3 regions of the Pseudomonas sp. ABC1 genome follow, and region 2 is predicted to be linked to each of the others. Evidence: riboswitches for the same ligand, from Rfam matches in the RefSeq annotation. Region 2 holds a riboswitch; each other region holds the start of a gene.
The links. Region 2 has a riboswitch for cobalamin ahead of HW090_RS02550 (class I SAM-dependent methyltransferase). Riboswitches for the same ligand answer to the same signal wherever they lie in the genome.
Positions count from the first base shown of each region.

Region 1 (5,837 bases), 760 kb from region 2:
TGTCCGGCGCCGCGCATTGCTGGTGGCGGCTTTGCCTGCATGGCTGGGCGCCGTGGGTGCCTTGTTCGGGCTGGAGCCGATTGCCAGCTATCTGCTGGTGGCCGCCAGCCTCGTGCTCTTGCTGCTTTACCGCCTGCCCAGGCAATTGGGTTGATGCGCCGCTTCTGGCTGTTGCTCGTGCTCTGCTTGCCAGGGCTTGTACAGGCTGCCGAGCGTGTCATCAGCCTGGCACCTTCCTTGTCAGAGATCGTGGTGGAATTGGGCGCTGCCGAGCAACTGGTGGGGATGCTCGATGGCGGCGAGCGGCCGGCTGGGTTGGCCCATGTGGCGTCGGTCGGGCATATCGGGCAACTGGAGCTGGAAACGCTGCTGGCGCTCAAGCCAACGCTGGTTCTACTCTGGCCCGATAGCGTTTCCCGCACGCAATTGCGTCAGTTGAAGCAGTTCGGGGTGGAGATCCTGATCGCGCAGCCCACCACCCTTGAGCGTCTGGCACAGGAGATCGAGTTGATCGGTACACGCCTGGGTGTGGCAGACAATGGCGCCAACCTCGGCAAGCGTCTGCGAGAGGGTATTGCGGCATTGCGCCAGCGGCATGCGCGGGAGCGTCCGTTGCGGGTGTTCTACCAGATATGGGACAAGCCGCTGTATACCGTGGGCGGCCGGCAGATTATCAGTGAAGCCATTGCCGTGTGCGGTGGTCGCAATATATTCGACGATCTGCAATTGCCCGCCCCACAGGTGAACATGGAGGCCGTGCTGGCGCGCGATCCCGAGGTGATCCTGGCGGGCAGTGGTGCCCAGTTGGAGGTATGGACGGCCTGGCCGCGGTTGTCGGCGGTGCGTGAGGGGCGTCTGTTGCAGGTGCCGGACAAGGGATTGGAGCGGCCGAGCTTCCAGATGCTGGGGGCTATCGAGCAGTTGTGTGATGTGATGCGTTAGGTTCCGTGCGGAATGTGTCGAGAGAAGATCGTGTCGAGAGTCGGGCGGAAATGCCTGTTTGCTGTGGATAAGGCAGTGCTTTCCCACCATTTTCGACGCAGTTGTCTTTGTTCGAGGCTTTTCGGGCGGACCTTGTGAAGTCCACTTTTCTTTGGCAGGTCCCATGAAGCCATTTTCCGCGTTTCAGATTGCCAGTGCAGCGATCATCGGTGTCGCGTTGCTGCTGGTATTGCCGTTCAAGTTGCTGCCTGCGCTGATGGCGGGGCTGCTGGTACATGCGCTGATCAACAGCCTGACGCCGCTGCTGCAACATATGTTCGCCGGGCATCTTGGGCGTGTGCTGGCGGTGGGGCTCTTGAGCGTGGTGGTCATTCTCGGCCTCGGCCTGATATTCGCCGGTGCGTTTTCCTTCATCCTGCATGAGGTGAGCAACCCGGGGCAGTTGCTGGGCAAGCTGATGGGGCTGATCGACCGCGCCAGGGCACAATTGCCCGATTCGCTGGTGGCCTATCTCCCGGCCAATGTCGATGATATCCGCCAGACGCTCTACGACTGGCTGCGCGGGCATATCAGCGAGCTGCAATTGCTGGGGCGCGGCGCGGTGCACCTGTTCGTGACGGTGTTGATCGGCATGGTGCTGGGGGCCGTCATCGCCTTGCAGCGCATGCCGGCGCCCGAGAGCCTGAGGCCGCTGGCCGGGGCGCTGCTGGAGCGGGTGGGGCTGTTCGTCATGGCCTTTCGCAACATTGTCTTCGCCCAGGTGAAGATTTCGCTGCTCAACACGCTGTTCACCGCAGTCTTCCTGGTGGTCGTGCTGCCGTTGTTCGGTGTGCACTTTCCGCTGGTCAAGACACTGATCCTGGTGACCTTCGTCGCGGGCCTGCTGCCCGTGGTGGGTAACCTGATTTCCAATACGGTGATCTTCGTCGTTGGCCTGTCCTTGTCCATCTGGATCGCCCTGGTGGCCCTGGGGTATCTGGTGTTGATCCACAAGGTCGAGTATTTCCTCAACGCGCGGATCGTTGGCGCCCAGATCAAGGCCAAGTCCTGGGAACTGCTGCTGGCGATGCTGGTGTTCGAGGCGGCATTCGGCCTGGCGGGGCTGGTGGCGGCGCCGGTCTACTATGCCTATCTGAAGAGTGAGTTGAAGGGGCAGGGTTGGGTCTGACAGGGTACAGGCCATCTCTCCGCCCCTCTCCCATGAGTGGGCGAGGGGCGAAGAGTGGAGGGCGTCGGGTGCGATTCCCGATGCGCTGGGCGCACCCCACGGGCTCTTGTCAGAAGCGGTAGCCGACGCTGAGCTGGATGTCTTCTTCCGCCGCCGGATAGCGACTGGTCTTGCTGGCGAAGCCGTCGTAACGCTTGCCGGTGAGGTTGTTCAGGCGCAGGCGCGTATTGAACTGGCGATAGTCGTAGCGCAGGGCTGCGTTGAACAGGGTGTAGCTGCCTGCCTGGCCTTGCGTGTTGGCGTCATCCCCGGAGTAGTAGCGCTTGCCGGTGTAGACCGTCTCCAGGTAGCCCTTGAGTCCGGGCAGGAGCTGATAGGCGACATGGGCACTGGCGCTGTGGCGAGAGACCCAGGGCACCTGCTGTCCCTGGAAGGTGCCAGCCCGGTACTCGGCGTCGGTGAAGCTATATTGGGCGCCGACGCTGAGGGCGTCGCTCAACTGGCGCTCGCCTTCCAGCAGGAGGCCTTTGCGCAGGGTCTTGTCGAGGTTGATATTGGCGCCCGAGCCGGGGCCGTAGGGGCCGTTGGCGAAGGGGTCGTACATCAGCTCGTTGTCCAGGGCCAGGCGATACAGCGTGGCCTGGTAGCGCTGGCGCTGGTCCTTCCATTCGATGCCGGTTTCCCAGGAGTCGCCAGTCTGCGGCTTGAGGAATACCACCTCGGGCGCGGTGAAGGCGTTCTCGTCGACATTCGCCCAGCGCAGCACGTCTTCACGCTTGATGAAGGTGCGCAGGTTCGGGTCGATCTGCCAGCTCAGGCCGATGCTGGTGCTGCCCTCACGGTCCCGGTGCTTGCGGTTTAGGCCGTGGTTGTCGTCGTCGACTTCACTGGCGCGGTAGCCGAGGGTGGCAGTCAGTTCGTCATTGAACGTCTGGCTGAACTGTGTGTACCAGTCACGCAGGGTCTGGCGGGTCAGGGTGGCGCTCCAGGAGGCACGGTTCTCGTAGTCGCTGGTGACATGGTCGTGGCCCAGCAGCCACTCGGCCTGGCCCAGGCGATTGTCGAAGCGGCCGGTCAGGCGTGGGCTGAAGGTTTTGGTGCGGGTGTCCTGGGTGTAGTCGGAGCCTGGCCCCCAACTGCCAACACCATCCTGGTCGCTCTCGCTGTAGTCGAAGTTCAGGCCCCAGATATCGCCCAGGCGCTGTTCGAGGGCGAAGCGGTGCACCTGCGTCTTGCTGTCGAACCAGGCCTGCGAGTTGCTGAACTTGCGGTCGAGGCTGCGTTGCGCACGGGACATGGCGTTGGGGTAGAGCAGCTCGTCGTCGACGGTTTGGTATTCGTAGAGCGCATGGCCGCTGGCATGGTCATAGCGCAGGCGGCCGAAGGCATTGCTGTAGTTGCCGTTGTTATGGTCGCGGTAGTTGTCGGTGTTGCGCGTCTCGCCACTGGCATACAGCGAGAAGCCTGCCCCCAGTTGCTGGCTGACATGCCCGCGATAGGCTTCCAGGTCATGGCTGCCGCGACTGGCCTCCAGATAGGCCTCATTGTGCTGCGGCGTGCGGGTGATGATATTGATCACCCCGCCCACGGCCTGGTCGCCATAGAGCACGGTGCCGGCGCCTCGGATGATCTCGATGCGCTCGATATTGGCCAGGGGCACGCTGTTGAGATCGGGACCGGCCAGGCTGGGCTGGTTCAGGCGGCGGCCATCGACCACCACCAGGGTGTTGTTCGGTGCATTTTCGCCAAAGCCGCGCAGGCTGGGCATGGCACGGTTGCCATCGCCCATGGTGTCGCGGATCTGCAGGCCGGCCTGGGTGCGCAGCAGGTCGAGCAGGTTGTTGCTGGCGCTGGATTCGATCTGTTCCCGTGTGATCACGGCAACGCTGGCCGGGGCCGGGTTCTTCAGGTCGGTCGCGCGGGTGATGACCGTGGGGGCGAGTTCAAGTGGATCATCCTCGGCAACGGCGTGCGCTGCGAGGGGCAGCAGGCTGATGGCCAGGGCAAGACGGGACAGTTTCATCGGGTAAATCCTCAAAAGAGCGTAATGCTTTTGAGGAGGGCAGGAGCAGGCGCCCGGACGCGCCGGAGCCTGATGGTGCTGCCCTCCGCAACACCAGTGGGTTCCATGCAGGCCGGTCTCCGGGCTTTCGATCCATCCGCTCGCCTTCCCACACCGGGGTGCAGTGGCGCATGAGCGGGTGCCGAGGGTCAGTCGTGATCGATTACCGTTGCGGGGGCAGCGCCGGCCTTGCCAAGGGGCTCACCGGCTTCCCGTTTAATGCCCAGGGGGCACACCTGCAGGGATTTGAAGCGTGCGCACGATAAGGCCTGGACCTTATGTGCGCAAGGGATGGGCAGTGCTTCAGCCGGCGACCAGTACGCGGATCGCCTCCAGGCGCAGCGCGGCTTTTTCCAGCATGGCCAGGCCGTCTTCGCGCTGCTTGCGCAGGGCGTCGATTTCACTGTCGCGTACGCTCGGGTTGACCGCCTTGAGGGCGATCAGGCGTGCCAGTTCTTCATCCAGGTCGGCCGTCAGGCGATGCTGTGCTTCGCTGACGCGCTTGGCGTGGCTGGGCGCGACCTTGCCTTCGGCAACGGCGATCTGACGCGCCAGGATGTCGCGCTGTGCCTGGATGAATTTGTTGGCGCTGGCGCGGGGGACACTTTCCAACTGGTCGTTGATGGTGTCGAAGGCGACCTTGGGCGCGAGGTCGTTGCCATTGGCATCGAGCAGGCAGCGAATCGCCAGCGGTGGCAGGAAGCGCGCCAGTTGCAGGGCACGCGGTGCGACCACTTCACTGACGAACAGCAGCTCCAGCAGCACGGTCCCCGGCTTGAGGGCCTTGTTCTTGAGCAGCGCCACCGCGGTGTTGCCCATCGAGCCCGATACCACCAGGTCCATGCCGCCCAGCACCATCGGGTGTTCCCAGGTGATGAACTGCATGTCTTCGCGCGACAGCGCCTGGGCGCGGTCGTAGGTGATGGTCACGGCCTCGTCGTCGCCCAGCGGGAAGCTGGCATCCAGCATCTTCTCGCTGGGGCGCAGGATCAGGGCGTTCTCGGAGTGGTCCTCACTGTCGATGCCGAAGGCGTCGAACAGGCTCTCCATGTAGATGGGCAGGCTGTACTGGTCGTCCTGCTCTTCGATGGCTTCGACCAGGGCCGCGCCTTTCTCGCCGCCCGCGGAGTTCAGTTCCAGCAGACGGTCGCGACCGTTATGCAGCTCGGCCTCCAGGCGCTCGCGCTCGCCACGGGCCTCCTCCAGCAAGGCCTGGAAGGGGGCTGCCTCGGCATCATCGAGCAGGGCCAGCAGTTGCGGGCCGAAGCGATGTTGCAGGGCGTTGCCGGTCGGGCAGGTGTTGATGAAGGCGTTCAGGGCCTGGTGGTACCAGAGGAACAGTCGCTCATGCGGGCTGCTCTCCAGATAAGGCACGTGCAACTGGATGGTGTGGCGCTGGCCGATCCGGTCCAGGCGGCCGATCCGCTGCTCCAGCAGGTCCGGGTGGGCCGGCAGGTCGAACAGGGCCAGGTGATGGGCGAACTGGAAGTTGCGCCCCTCGCTGCCGATTTCCGAGCAGATCAGCACCTGGGCGCCAAACTCTTCGTCGGCGAAGTAGGCGGCGGCGCGGTCGCGTTCGAGGATGCTCATGCCTTCGTGGAAGACCGTGGCCGGGATGCCGGAGCGCACGCGCAGGGCATCTTCCAGGTCCAGGGCGGTCTCGGC
Region 1 covers NZ_CP058349.1:1,389,333-1,395,169, reverse strand. The annotation lists gene HW090_RS06125 (hypothetical protein) at 1-154, shown strand, start outside; gene HW090_RS06120 (cobalamin-binding protein) at 154-942, shown strand; gene HW090_RS06115 (AI-2E family transporter) at 1,106-2,110, shown strand; gene HW090_RS06110 (TonB-dependent receptor) at 2,220-4,133, opposite strand; cobalamin riboswitch at 4,226-4,427, opposite strand; gene rapA (RNA polymerase-associated protein RapA) at 4,476-5,837, opposite strand, start outside.
Region 1: it holds a riboswitch for cobalamin, as region 2 does, so the genes downstream of both, HW090_RS06110 (TonB-dependent receptor) here and HW090_RS02550 (class I SAM-dependent methyltransferase) in region 2, are expected to answer to the same signal.

Region 2 (5,837 bases):
GGATGGCCGTCAGGCCCAGGTCCCAGGCGTTCTGCCGGCCATAGATCAGGCCCAGGCTGGCCTGGTGCTGGTACATGCGCTGGATCTGGTCGCGGTGCGTGCCGATGAGGGTGCTCGAAGCGCCCCGGTCTTCCATGTCGAAGTTCCAGATGCCGCTGGCGTTCAGCCGCAGTAGCTGTTCGCCCTGTAGGGCCAGCGCGTTGGCCAGGTCGTATTGCCATTGTGCTTCGAGGCCACGGATCACCGCATCGCCCTGGCCATTGGTGTACTGGCTGACCGTGCTGCTCAGCGGTCGGGTGGTGATGCGGTCGCGGATGCGGTTCTGGAACAGTGCCAGATCGAAGAACTGGTTGCCGTGGGCGACGGTCAGGCCGGTTTCGAACTGCAGGCTGGTTTCCGCCTTCAGGCTGGCGTTGCCCAGGGTCTGGGTGCCGCTGGTGGTAGTGAAGTCGGCCGCCAGTTCGCCGGCCAGTGGAGCGCGGAAGCCAGTGGAGACGCCCGCACGCAGTTTCAGCCAGTCGAGTGCCTGGAAGGCGGCACCAAGGCTGTAGGTGACGTCATTGAAGCTGCGGGTCTTCTCCTCCAGCAGTGGCATGTGATCGGTGGCCACGGTGGATGAGCGGCCATAGCTGTAGCGGGCGCCGCCACGCAGGGTCAGGCGATCGTCCAGCAGGCGCTGGATCAGCTCGGCATAGAGGGCGGCGGAGAGGTCGTCGGAGTTGATGTCGTAAGGCGCGGCCTGGCTGCTGGTGGAGCCGCTGACCGAGACACGGAAGCGCTCATTGCGCAGCTTGCTCTTCTCCAGGTCGACGCCTAGCAGCAGGTCGGTGCTCGGGCCCAGCAGAATCTGGGGCGTCAGCCTGAGGCCGTAGCCACTGAGCTTGCGCTCGATGTTGTCCTTGCTGAAGCCGGCGGCGCCGCTGCTCTGGCGTTCCGAGCCCCAGTGCAGGTCGTCGACGTCGCGGAAGGCATAGGCCTGGGCCGCCCAGTTCATCCAGTCGCCGACGCGCGCGGTCCAGTTGGCCTCGATGGACTGGTTGTAGCGGTTGTCGTAGTTGTTGTAGTCCCACTGCGAACCCCGGAAGCCGGCATCGTAGATGCCGTCGGAGCGCAGGGTCAGCTCGAAGCGCTGGTCGTCGCCGGCGTCGTAGCCGAGGGCGAGCAGGCCGCCACGGCGTTTCCAGGCGGTGTTGTGCTGGGTGCCGTCATCGCTGCGGTAGTCGCTGCGGCGCCCGGCATCGAAGCCGATGTAATAGTCCAGCGCGCCGAGCATGCCGCTGCTGTACAGCGAGCCCTGGCCCAGCCCCCAGGAGCCGGCTTGCAGGGTGGCGCCGTTGCCGCTGGTGTTGCGCCCGTCACGGGTGATGATGTTGACCACTCCACCGATGGCCTGGCTGCCGTAGATCACCGATGCCGGGCCGCGGATGATCTCGATGCGCGCCACCTGGGCTGGCGACAGCTTGGAGATGTTCGCCGTACCCGAGCGGCGGCCGTTGACCAGTACCGTCACCTGGCTGCGGTAATCGCGGCCCTGGCCGTCGGTGGAGCCGCCACGGATGTTGATCGAGGTCTGCCCCGGCGTCCATTCGCTGAAGAAGCCGACGGCATTCTCGGCCAGCAGGTCGGTGAGGCTGCGTGCCGACGAGCGCTCGATCTGTTCGCTGTCGATGACCTGGACCGTGGAGGTGGTGTCCCTGAGGGACTCATTGGCGCGCGGCGCGCTGATCAGCGATGAGTCCATCTGCAGGATGCCGGGGCTGCTGTCCGCCACGGCAATGCCTGCCATGCCGAACAGCAGAGGCAGGCTGCCAAGGGTGATACGTGTGTAAGGCATGTGGTGTCCTCTGTCTTCGAGTCGCGTGGTCAGGCGTGCCAGATCAGCGTGGCGGCACATTTGGGGGCGCTGGCCAGCCAGCCGCCGGGAACTTCCTGCAAGTGTTCGCGCAGGTGGGCGTGCAAGTGCCGCAGGCGCTGTTTGTCCAGGGGGCCGAGCTTTTCCTGGAAATGCGCCAGGGCATCGTCGTAGTGGGGAAAGACGGTCGAAAAGCGCCAGTGGGTGAAGTGAATGGCGTCCGGACGCAGCCGTTCGCCGAGGTCGTCCAGCACCAGCAGGTGGCCGGGGGTGGTGTCGCTGCCGTGCAGAGAGGCGGGCAGGAAGCCGGACAGGCAATAGGTGCGCGGGCCTTCCTGGGCCGGCACGTTCCAGGCCAGGGCTCGGCGTGCCAGGGGGCGGACATGTTCGAGAAGGTGGCGTGCCTGGCCGTCCGCCACCGGGATATTGGCGCACAGCACCACCTCGGCGGGCGCCAGCGAAAGACGGGGGATGTCTTGCCACAGGCTGTCATGCAGGCGCAGCTCGATACCTGGCGTTCGGGCTGCGAGAGCGCTGATGCAGGTGCGCATGTAGGCGTTGGGTTCCAGGGCTGTCCAGCGTCCGCTGTCTTGCAGCAGTGCCTGGCCGAGCAGGCCGGAACCTGCGCCGATGTCGAGCAGGTCGCCACAGTGCCCCAACGTCTGGCGCAGGGCTGTACCTACCGTGGACAGGTAGTCGGACGCCGCCAGGTGTTCGGCATAGAAGGCGGCCTCGCGGTCACTCCAGACCGAGGTGGCAGGCGGCGCAGCAGGGGATGGCGTGGGCATCGTGATTCCAGTTGCACAGGATGGGGCCTGGCAGCCGGGCAGGGGATGTGCGCAAGGGTGGGCGGTGCGGGGAATGGCCTGCCCATCGGTCTGCGCCCGCCCACCGCGGGTTGCCGTTCGTTGGAATCAGGCCGGTCTCCGGGCTTGCGAGGGGCATGGAACATTCACCTTCCCATGCCGGCTGGCACAGTGGTCTGTCGAATGTTTCGCTCGCTTACCGTTGCGGGGGCAGCGCCGGACTGGTCAATGCAGATGACGCACCGGCTTCCCGTTTAACCCCATGCCGCAAGACATGGGACACCTGAAACAGTCGGGCATCTGAACATCGCCGGCCGGTTACGTCAATCGGTTGTGCCAGGCCGGATCTGAAAGCAGAAAGGCCACTTCCGCAAGGACGGAAGTGGCCTTTTAACTGGTACCCGAGGCCGGACTCGAACCGGCACGCCTTGCAGCGGGGGATTTTCTTACCACTTCGACTTTCGCCGCCGTCGCGTCCGTTGGAACGCTGCGTTCGTGGTCTGGAGCACGCCTTCACCCTAGCCATCATTCAGCCGTAGGTGCCCGCCGTCTGCTCTCTACACCTTCCCGGTCGCGGGACCGGGCTTGGCTCGGCGTTGGCTCGGATACCGTGATATCCAGGGCGTTCGCCGAGTTTGACGGGCTTCACCTCAGGGGTTTCCCCTTGAGGGCTCAAATGTTCAAGTCCCCTGTGTCTACCATTTCACCACTCGGGCAAGCGGTTGCAACATCCGGCGGCCTTCCGTTCTCGAAACTTCATTCGGGAACGTGTTGCATTCTCGGCCGGATCGTCGCGGCGCAGGACTATAACCACAGGGTAGGGCTTGCGCAAGCGAACCATGGCGGTGCGTCCGTTCGATCATGCCGGAGCGCTGCCCGGAACGGAGGCGCCAGGCAAGGGGGGAAGTGGTCGTCCGGACACAACCTTGGTATGCATTGCAATGGTTGAGCAATGCAGTAGGCTGTGCCGACCGTTACAAAATAATAAAGAGCGTTACATGAGCCCGGACATCAGCTTGCAGCGCAAATTTGTTTCTCCGGAAATCATTTTCGGTGCCGGTTGCCGCCACAGCGTGGGCAATTGCGCGGCCAATTTCGGCGCGCGCAAGGTGTTCCTAGTGTCCGACCCCGGCGTCGTCGCGGCGGGCTGGGTGGCGGACGTACAGGCCAGCCTGGAGCGGCAGAACATCGCCCATTGCCTGTTCACCGATGTTTCACCCAACCCGCGTACCCATGAAGTCATGCATGGCAGCGAGGTGTATCGCAGCGAAGGGTGCGACGCCATCGTCGCGGTCGGTGGCGGCAGCCCGATGGATTGCGCCAAGGGTATCGGCATCGCCGTCGCCCATGGGCGGCCGATCACCGAGTTTGAAGGTGTGGACACGCTGCGTGTGCCCAGTCCGCCGCTCATCCTCATCCCGACCACGGCGGGCACCTCGGCGGACGTGTCGCAGTTCGTGATCATCTCCAACCAGCAAGAGCAGATGAAGTTCTCCATCGTCAGCAAGGCCGCGGTGCCCGATGTGTCGCTGATCGATCCGGAAACCACGCTCAGCATGGACCCGTTCCTGGCCGCCTGTACCGGGATCGACGCGTTGGTGCATGCCATCGAGGCATTCGTTTCCACCGGGCACGGCCCGCTGACCGACCCCCACGCGCTGGAGGCCATGCGGCTGATCAATGGCAACCTGGTGCAGATGATCGCCAACCCGCAGGACATCGCCCTGCGCGAGAAGATCATGCTGGGCAGCATGCAGGCCGGCCTGGCGTTCTCCAATGCCATTCTCGGCGCCGTGCATGCCATGTCCCACAGCCTGGGCGGCTATCTCGACCTGCCGCACGGGCTGTGCAACGCCTCGCTGGTGGAGCATGTGGTGGCCTTCAACTACAAAGCGGCACCGGAGCGCTTCAAGGTGGTGGCGGAAACCTTCGGCATCGACGTGCGCGGCCTGACCCACGTGCAGATCCGCAATCGCCTGGTCCAGCACCTGATCGAGTTCAAGCAGTCCGTGGGTTTCCGCCAGACGTTGAGCCTGCACGGGGTCTCGGTGTCCGATATTCCGATGCTGTCGAAACACGCCATGCAGGACCCGTGCATCCTGACCAACCCGCGTTCGTCGACACAGCGTGATGTCGAGGTCGTCTATGCCGAAGCCCTCTGACGAGCAGCAACAGGCCCTGGCCGGCCTGCTCGGATTGGGCACCCATTCGGCGCGCAAGAGCCACTACCCGGAGTTGCAGGCACGGCTCGAAGAGCTGGAGGAAGAGCGCAACCGCTACAAGTGGCTGTTCGAGCATGCTGTTCACGGCATCTTCCAGGCCGGCTTGCAGGGCGGCATGCGTGCGGCGAACCCGGCGCTGGTACGGATGCTGGGCTATGAGTCGGTCGAGCAGGCCATGTGCGAGCTGAGCAAGCGCTCGCACAACCTGTTCGTCGGTGGGGAGGCCGAGCTCGTCAGCATCCGTCGGACGTTGAGCCAGGAGCGAGGCCTGTTCGGCTATGAAACGCGCCTGCGTCGCAAGGACGGCAGCGCCATCGACGTGATGATGAACCTGCTGCTGAAGCCGGGTGACGAGGCGCTGGTCGAAGGGTTCGTCGCCGACATCACCGAGCGCAAGCAGGCCCAACTGCATCTCATGCAGCTCAATGAGCAACTGGAACTGCGTGTCGCCGAGCGCACGAGTGAGCTGCGCGAGGCGCGTGATGCCGCCGAGGCGGCCAACCTCAGCAAGGACAAATACCTGGCAGCGGCCAGCCATGACCTGTTGCAGCCCCTGAATGCCGCGCGGCTGCTGATCTCGACCCTGCGCGAGCGCAGCCTGCCCGTGGCCGAGCAGACACTGGTGGAACGTGCCCACCAGGCGCTCGAAGGGGCCGAGGACCTGCTGACCGATCTGCTGGATATTTCCAAGCTGGATCAGAGTGCGATCAAGCCGGATATCCACGACTACCGGCTGGACGAGATCTTCCGCCCCTTGTTGTCGGAGTTCCAACCGGTCGCCCAGGCCAAGGGGCTCGAACTCGAATGCTATATCCCGGCCGTTACCATCCGAGGTGATTTCCGCCTGCTGACCCGCATCCTGCGTAACTTCCTCAGCAACGCCTGCCGCTACACCGACCAGGGGCGTGTGCTGCTGGGCGCGCGCAAGCGCAATGGGCACGTGCGCCTGGAGGTCTG
Region 2 covers NZ_CP058349.1:631,015-636,851, reverse strand. The annotation lists gene HW090_RS02555 (TonB-dependent receptor) at 1-1,834, opposite strand, end outside; gene HW090_RS02550 (class I SAM-dependent methyltransferase) at 1,864-2,640, opposite strand; cobalamin riboswitch at 2,752-2,960, opposite strand; gene ercA (alcohol dehydrogenase-like regulatory protein ErcA) at 3,657-4,820, shown strand; gene HW090_RS02540 (NahK/ErcS family hybrid sensor histidine kinase/response regulator) at 4,804-5,837, shown strand, end outside.

Region 3 (5,837 bases), 1.7 Mb from region 2:
CAGGGCATTACCGCCGTCCCCGCTCCAGGGAGTAGACGAAGGGTGCCAGGACTTCCAGCGTACCGTTCTTCAACAGCTCCTCGGGAGGAGCCGGCAAAGGCTGGGCGCGGCGGATCATCTGCTCGGTCGCCCGATTCAGGGATGCGCTGCCGGAATTACCGACCAGCTCGTAGGACAGCACGTTGCCCTTGGCATCGACCACGAAACGCAGCCTGACCACACCTTCCTGCCCTCGACGACGCGCATCATCCGGATAGCGCTTGTAGCGATTCAGGTGCGCCAGCAGACGGCTCTGCCAGGTTGGCTCGGAGTTCGAGGTGATGGGCGCGCTTTCGCCCTGCTCGGTCGTCGCCAGGTGATCGTCGAAACGGTCGGAACTGGGCTGCGACTGCGAAACCTCGGTGGGCTCCTGCTCCTGCGGTTGCTCCGGCTCGATCTCCTTCTTGGGCTCCGGCTTGACCTCTGGGCGAGGTTTGGGCGGCTCCTTCTTCGGCTTTGGCTTGGGCGGCGGCGGCACAGCGATCTTCGGCTTGGGCGCCTCGGCCAGCTTGGGCAGGGGTTCGGGCTCAGGCTCTATGATGGGCTCTGGCGGCTTGACCGGCTTGGGTGGAGTCGGCGGCGCAGGCTTCGGAGCCGCAGGCAACGGCGCCAGCTCGATCATCATGGCCAGAGGTGGCATTTCCACCTCGATGACTTCCGGCTTCCAGTAGAGCGACCAGAGCGCCAGGCCGATATGCAGCCCCAATACCAGCACGAGGCTGCCAGCCCACATGGACAGTTTATAGGGCTGATTACTCATGGCGCGCCGACCGTCTCCAGGCCTACCAGGCCAATCTTCAGGTAACCGGCTGCTCGCAGCCCATCCATGACTTCCATCAGGTGGCCGTACTGCAGCGCGGTGTCACCACGGACGAAGATCGTCTGGTCCTTGTCACCCTTGGTCTGGGCATCGAGTACGCTGCCCATGGTAGCCAGCGTCACTTCATCGTTGCCAAGGAACAGGCTGTTGTCTTCCTTGATGCTCAGATAAAGCGGCTGGTCCGGACGCGGAGCCGGCTTCGCGGTAGAGGCCGGCAGGTCGAGCTTCACATCCACGGTCGCCAACGGAGCGGCGACCATGAAGATGATCAGCAGCACCAGCATCACGTCGATGAACGGCGTTACGTTGATCTCATGGGCTTCGGAAAGGTCGTCCTCAGCCCCTTCTTTCAAATGCATGCCCATGCTCAGACCACCTTGGAAACGTGTGGGTGCGCACTCTGCTCAGCGGGAGATTGGTGGTCCAGGTCACGGCTGACCAGCAGCAGTACCTGGGCCGACGCATCGGCGACCTGCGCCTTGTAGCCGGAGATAGAGCGGGCGAATACGTTGTAGATGACCACGGCGGGGATCGCTGCCACCAGGCCCAGCGCGGTGGCCAACAGCGCTTCGGCGATACCGGGTGCCACGACGGCCAGGTTGGTGGTCTGGGATTTGGCGATGCCGATGAAGCTGTTCATGATCCCCCACACGGTACCGAACAGACCGACGAATGGAGCCGTCGAACCGATGGTCGCCAGCACGCCAGTCCCCTGGCTCATGCTGCGACCACTGGCGGCGACAAGACGCTCGAGGCGGAAACTGACGCGCTCCTTGATGGCATCCTTGTCGGTGCTCTTGGAGGAAAGGTTCAGCTCTTCCTGGGCATCTTCGATCAGCAGTGTGCTGAAACTGTTCTGGGCACGCGCCTGGTCGGCAGCCTGCTTGAGTGTGCTGACGCGCTTCAGGGCACCGACTTCGCCGCGCAGACGGCGCTTGGCACGAATAAGTTCGAGGCCTTTGGCGACCCAGATGGTCCAGGTAATGATCGAGGCGATGACCAGACCGATCATCACGGCTTTGACGACGATATCCGCGCCTTGGTACATGCCCCACGGGGAAAGGTCATGGGCGAAGCCGGCGGAGAGTTCATCTTCTGCCAGGGCCTCTTCAGCTTCAGAGGTGCCGGTTTCGTCAAGAGCCTCGCCATCGACGTCCGCAGCACCCTCGACAGTGCCCTCGCCATTCTGCGCGGCAGCGACGCTACCTGCGGCAAGCGGATCAACCGCTGGCGCTTCACCAGAGGAAGCGGCAGGTGCCTCATTGGCGGCAGGTGCGGCAACCGGCGTCGTTTCATCGGCCTGACTTGCGGGCACGAGTGACAGCGTAAGCAGAACAGCCACGAACATGCGCAGAGCTGCGCTATTGAACGGGGCGCGGGAGAAGATCGATTTCATGCGGGCCACACCTGATCTGAGCGGGACGGACAGTGGCTCGAATAGGATTCGACGAGCCAGAGCAAGCGGTAATTATCGCAAATAGTTATCGTTCATTAAAGGAATAAAATTAATTTTCCTTCACGAAGTCATTAGCGTACCTGAACAGGGGGTGGGAAATCAGCCAGAATCGCAGCACGAACCACTCCCATGCACCTTATGAAGCCCTGACTACAGCGCCGTTACAGCGCTCCGCGAACCTCGTTCGCAAATAGGGATAGGGCACCCGCCACATATCCATTAAGATGCGCCCGCCGGTTTCCACCAGGAATTAATAGGGAATCCATGGTGGCCTGACGGCCTGGCGTCATCCTTGCAATTGCAAGCACGCCCGGTCACAGCCATCGAATGGAACTGCCCCCGCAACTGTAGGCACTTGGCATCACTGCGAAATATGTCACTGGAGCATGCTCCGGGAAGGCTGTGGTGATGCAATGAAGCGCCAGTCAGGAGACCTGCCGGCACGAATCGAACTGACCGGCGGGGTGTCCGGGAGGGAGAGCCTTGGCCGGCGCTGGACCTGGCACGCACACCCGTGATCCGTCCCGTCCGCCTTGAACCCTTCTCCTTGCGCCTGCCGGAATACCGCCATCCGCTCGCCTGGAGAACCCCATGCTGCTATCCCGTCTCGTCCTCGCCGGCGCCGTGCTTGGCCACTGCGCCTCGGCACTGGCCGCCACGCCGACCCAGTACCCGCTGAACATCGAGAACTGCGGCCACACCCTGACCTTCAGCGCCGCTCCCGAGCGGGCCGTGACCATCGGCCAGGCCGGCACGGAAATTTTCTATGCACTGGACCTTGGTAATCGCCTGGCAGGCACCTCGCTCTGGTTCAACGATGTGAAGCCGGCCTACAAGGCGCAGAACGACAAAGTCGAGCGCCTGGCCGACAACGACCCGAGCTTCGAATCGGTGATCGCCAAGCGCCCCGGCCTGGTGCCGGTGCAGTTCGAATGGATGGTCGGCGAACAGGGCGTGGTCGGCACTCGCGAGCAGTTCCATGAGCTGAATGTGCCCACCTATATCCTGCCCTCCGATTGTGAAGGCAAGGACAACCTGACCGGCGCCGACGGCACGCGCCTGCAGCCGTTCAGCATGGACTCGATCTACAAGAGCGTCGAACAGCTGTCGACCATCTTTGACGTGCGTGACCGCGGCGATGCCTTGGTCGCCAACCTCAAGCAGCGCCTGGACGACGCCCGCCACAGTGTCGAACAACGCAAGCTCGGCGATGTTTCCGCCGTGTTCTGGTTCTCCAGCGCCGACCTCGATATCGACCCCTACGTCGCGGGCCGCAAAGGCACGCCCGACCTCATGCTGAAGACGCTGGGACTGCGCAATGTCATCGAATCCGACGAAGAGTGGCCGACCGTCGGTTGGGAAACCATCGCCAAGGCCAACCCGACCGTCCTGGTGATCGCCCGCATGGACCGCCGCCGCTTCCCGGCCGATGACTACCTGAAGAAACTGGAATTCCTCAAGAGCGACCCGGTCACCCGGCACATGGATGCAGTGAAGAACGACCGCATCGTGATTCTCGACGCCAACGACATGCAGGCCTCGATCGGCACCATCGACGGTATCGAGCAACTGGCCAAGGCCATCGGCGAGCTCGACCTGTCCAAATGACCCTTGCTCCCCTGCTGCGCCACTGCCTGCTGCACACCCTCTGGGTGTCGGCACTGTTGCTGGTGGTGGTGATCGGTGGCGTCGCCATCGGTGAAACCAGCATCCCGCCGGCAGTGGTGTTCCAGGTGCTGGGCAACAAGCTGCTGGGCATGGGCTTCGTCCTCGACCCGATCGACGAGGGCATCGTCTGGAACTATCGCCTGACCCGCACCCTGGTGGCCGCCAGTTGTGGCGCAGGCCTGGCGATCTCCGGCGTGGTGCTGCAGGCACTGCTGCGCAACCCGCTGGCGGACCCTTACCTGCTGGGCATCTCCGCCGGCGCCTCGACCGGCGCGGTACTGGTGGCGATCATCGGCATCGGGGCGGGCGCGGTGTCGCTGTCACTGGGCGCCTTCATCGGCTCCATCGCCGCCTTCGCACTGGTCGCCATGCTGGCGCGAGCAGCCGGACGCGGCGCTCTGAGCGGCAATGCACAGATCATCCTGGCCGGTATCGCCGGCTCGCAATTGTTCAACGCCCTGACCGCCTTCCTGATCGCCAAGTCGGCCAACTCCGAACAGGCACGCGGCATCATGTTCTGGCTGCTGGGCAACCTCAGCGGCGTGCGCTGGCATGACGTGACCCTGGCCCTGCCGGTGGCGCTGGCCTGTACCCTCGTCTGCATCTGGCACGCTCGTGCGCTGGATGCCTTCACCTTCGGCAGCGACTCGGCGGCGGCCCTCGGCGTGCCGGTGCGCCGGGTACAGGCCTTGCTGATCGCCATCGCCGCACTGGCGACGGCGGTGATGGTGTCCATCGTCGGCGCGATCGGTTTCGTCGGGCTGGTGATTCCCCATGCCGCACGCCTGCTGACAGGCGCTCGCCACGCACGCCTGGTGCCAATCAGCGCCCTCGCCGGGGCGGTGTTCCTGGTCGGCGCGGACGTGATCGCACGCACCGCGATCAAGGGCCAGGTACTGCCGATCGGTGTGATCACAGCGTTGATCGGCGCACCGATCTTCGCGCTGATCCTGATCCGGGGGCGCTCGGCATGAGCCAGGACGACATCCTCCTCGAATGCCGCGAGCTGGGCTGGCGCGTCAAAGGCACGCCGATCATCCAGGGCATTTCCCTGGCGCTGCGACGCGGTGAAACCCTGGGCCTGATCGGTCCGAACGGCTCGGGCAAGTCGACTCTGCTCAAGGTGCTTGCCGGCCTGCGCACGCCCAGTGCCGGCGAGTTGTACCTGCAAGGCCAGCCCATGACGCGCCTGCCACGGCGCCAGGTCGCCCAGCGCCTGGCGTTCGTCGAACAGCACGCGGAAACCGCCGAGTCGATCTGCGTGCGCGACGCCGTGGAACTGGGCCGGACACCCTGGCTGTCGGCACTGCAGCCCTGGTCCGCGGAGGATTCGTCCATCGTCGCCGAGGCCCTGGCGGCGGTCGGCATGGGCCATATGCGTGATCGCGTATGGAACACCCTGTCCGGTGGCGAGCGCCAGCGCGTGCACATCGCCCGCGCCCTGGCGCAGCAACCCGAACTGCTGCTGCTCGACGAGCCGACCAACCACCTCGATATCCAGCACCAGATCGCCATCCTCGGCCTGGTGCACCAGTTGCCGGTGACCGCCCTGATCGCCCTGCACGACCTCAACCAGGCTCTCGGCTGCGACCGCGTCGGGGTGATGGCGGGCGGTCGCCTGGTGGCCCTCGGCGCACCGGAAGAGGTGCTGACCCCCGACTGCCTGCGCCAGGTATTCGGGGTCGAGGCGCGCTACCTGACCGACCCCTATGACGGCAGCCGCGTCATTCGTTTCCAACCCCTCACTGCCCCTCGGAGTGCATAGAAGACATGCGTACCCCCCTGAGACACGCCGCCCTGTTCGGCGCCCTCGCCCTGGCCTGCGTACCGGCCTGGGCCGAAGTCCATGAAGTG
Region 3 covers NZ_CP058349.1:2,362,967-2,368,803, reverse strand. The annotation lists gene HW090_RS10460 (energy transducer TonB) at 8-799, opposite strand; gene exbD (TonB system transport protein ExbD) at 796-1,224, opposite strand; gene exbB (tonB-system energizer ExbB) at 1,227-2,255, opposite strand; cobalamin riboswitch at 2,533-2,772, shown strand; gene HW090_RS10445 (ABC transporter substrate-binding protein) at 2,907-3,923, shown strand; gene HW090_RS10440 (iron ABC transporter permease) at 3,920-4,957, shown strand; gene HW090_RS10435 (ABC transporter ATP-binding protein) at 4,954-5,748, shown strand; gene HW090_RS10430 (pseudoazurin) at 5,754-5,837, shown strand, end outside.
Region 3: it holds a riboswitch for cobalamin, as region 2 does, so the genes downstream of both, HW090_RS10445 (ABC transporter substrate-binding protein) here and HW090_RS02550 (class I SAM-dependent methyltransferase) in region 2, are expected to answer to the same signal.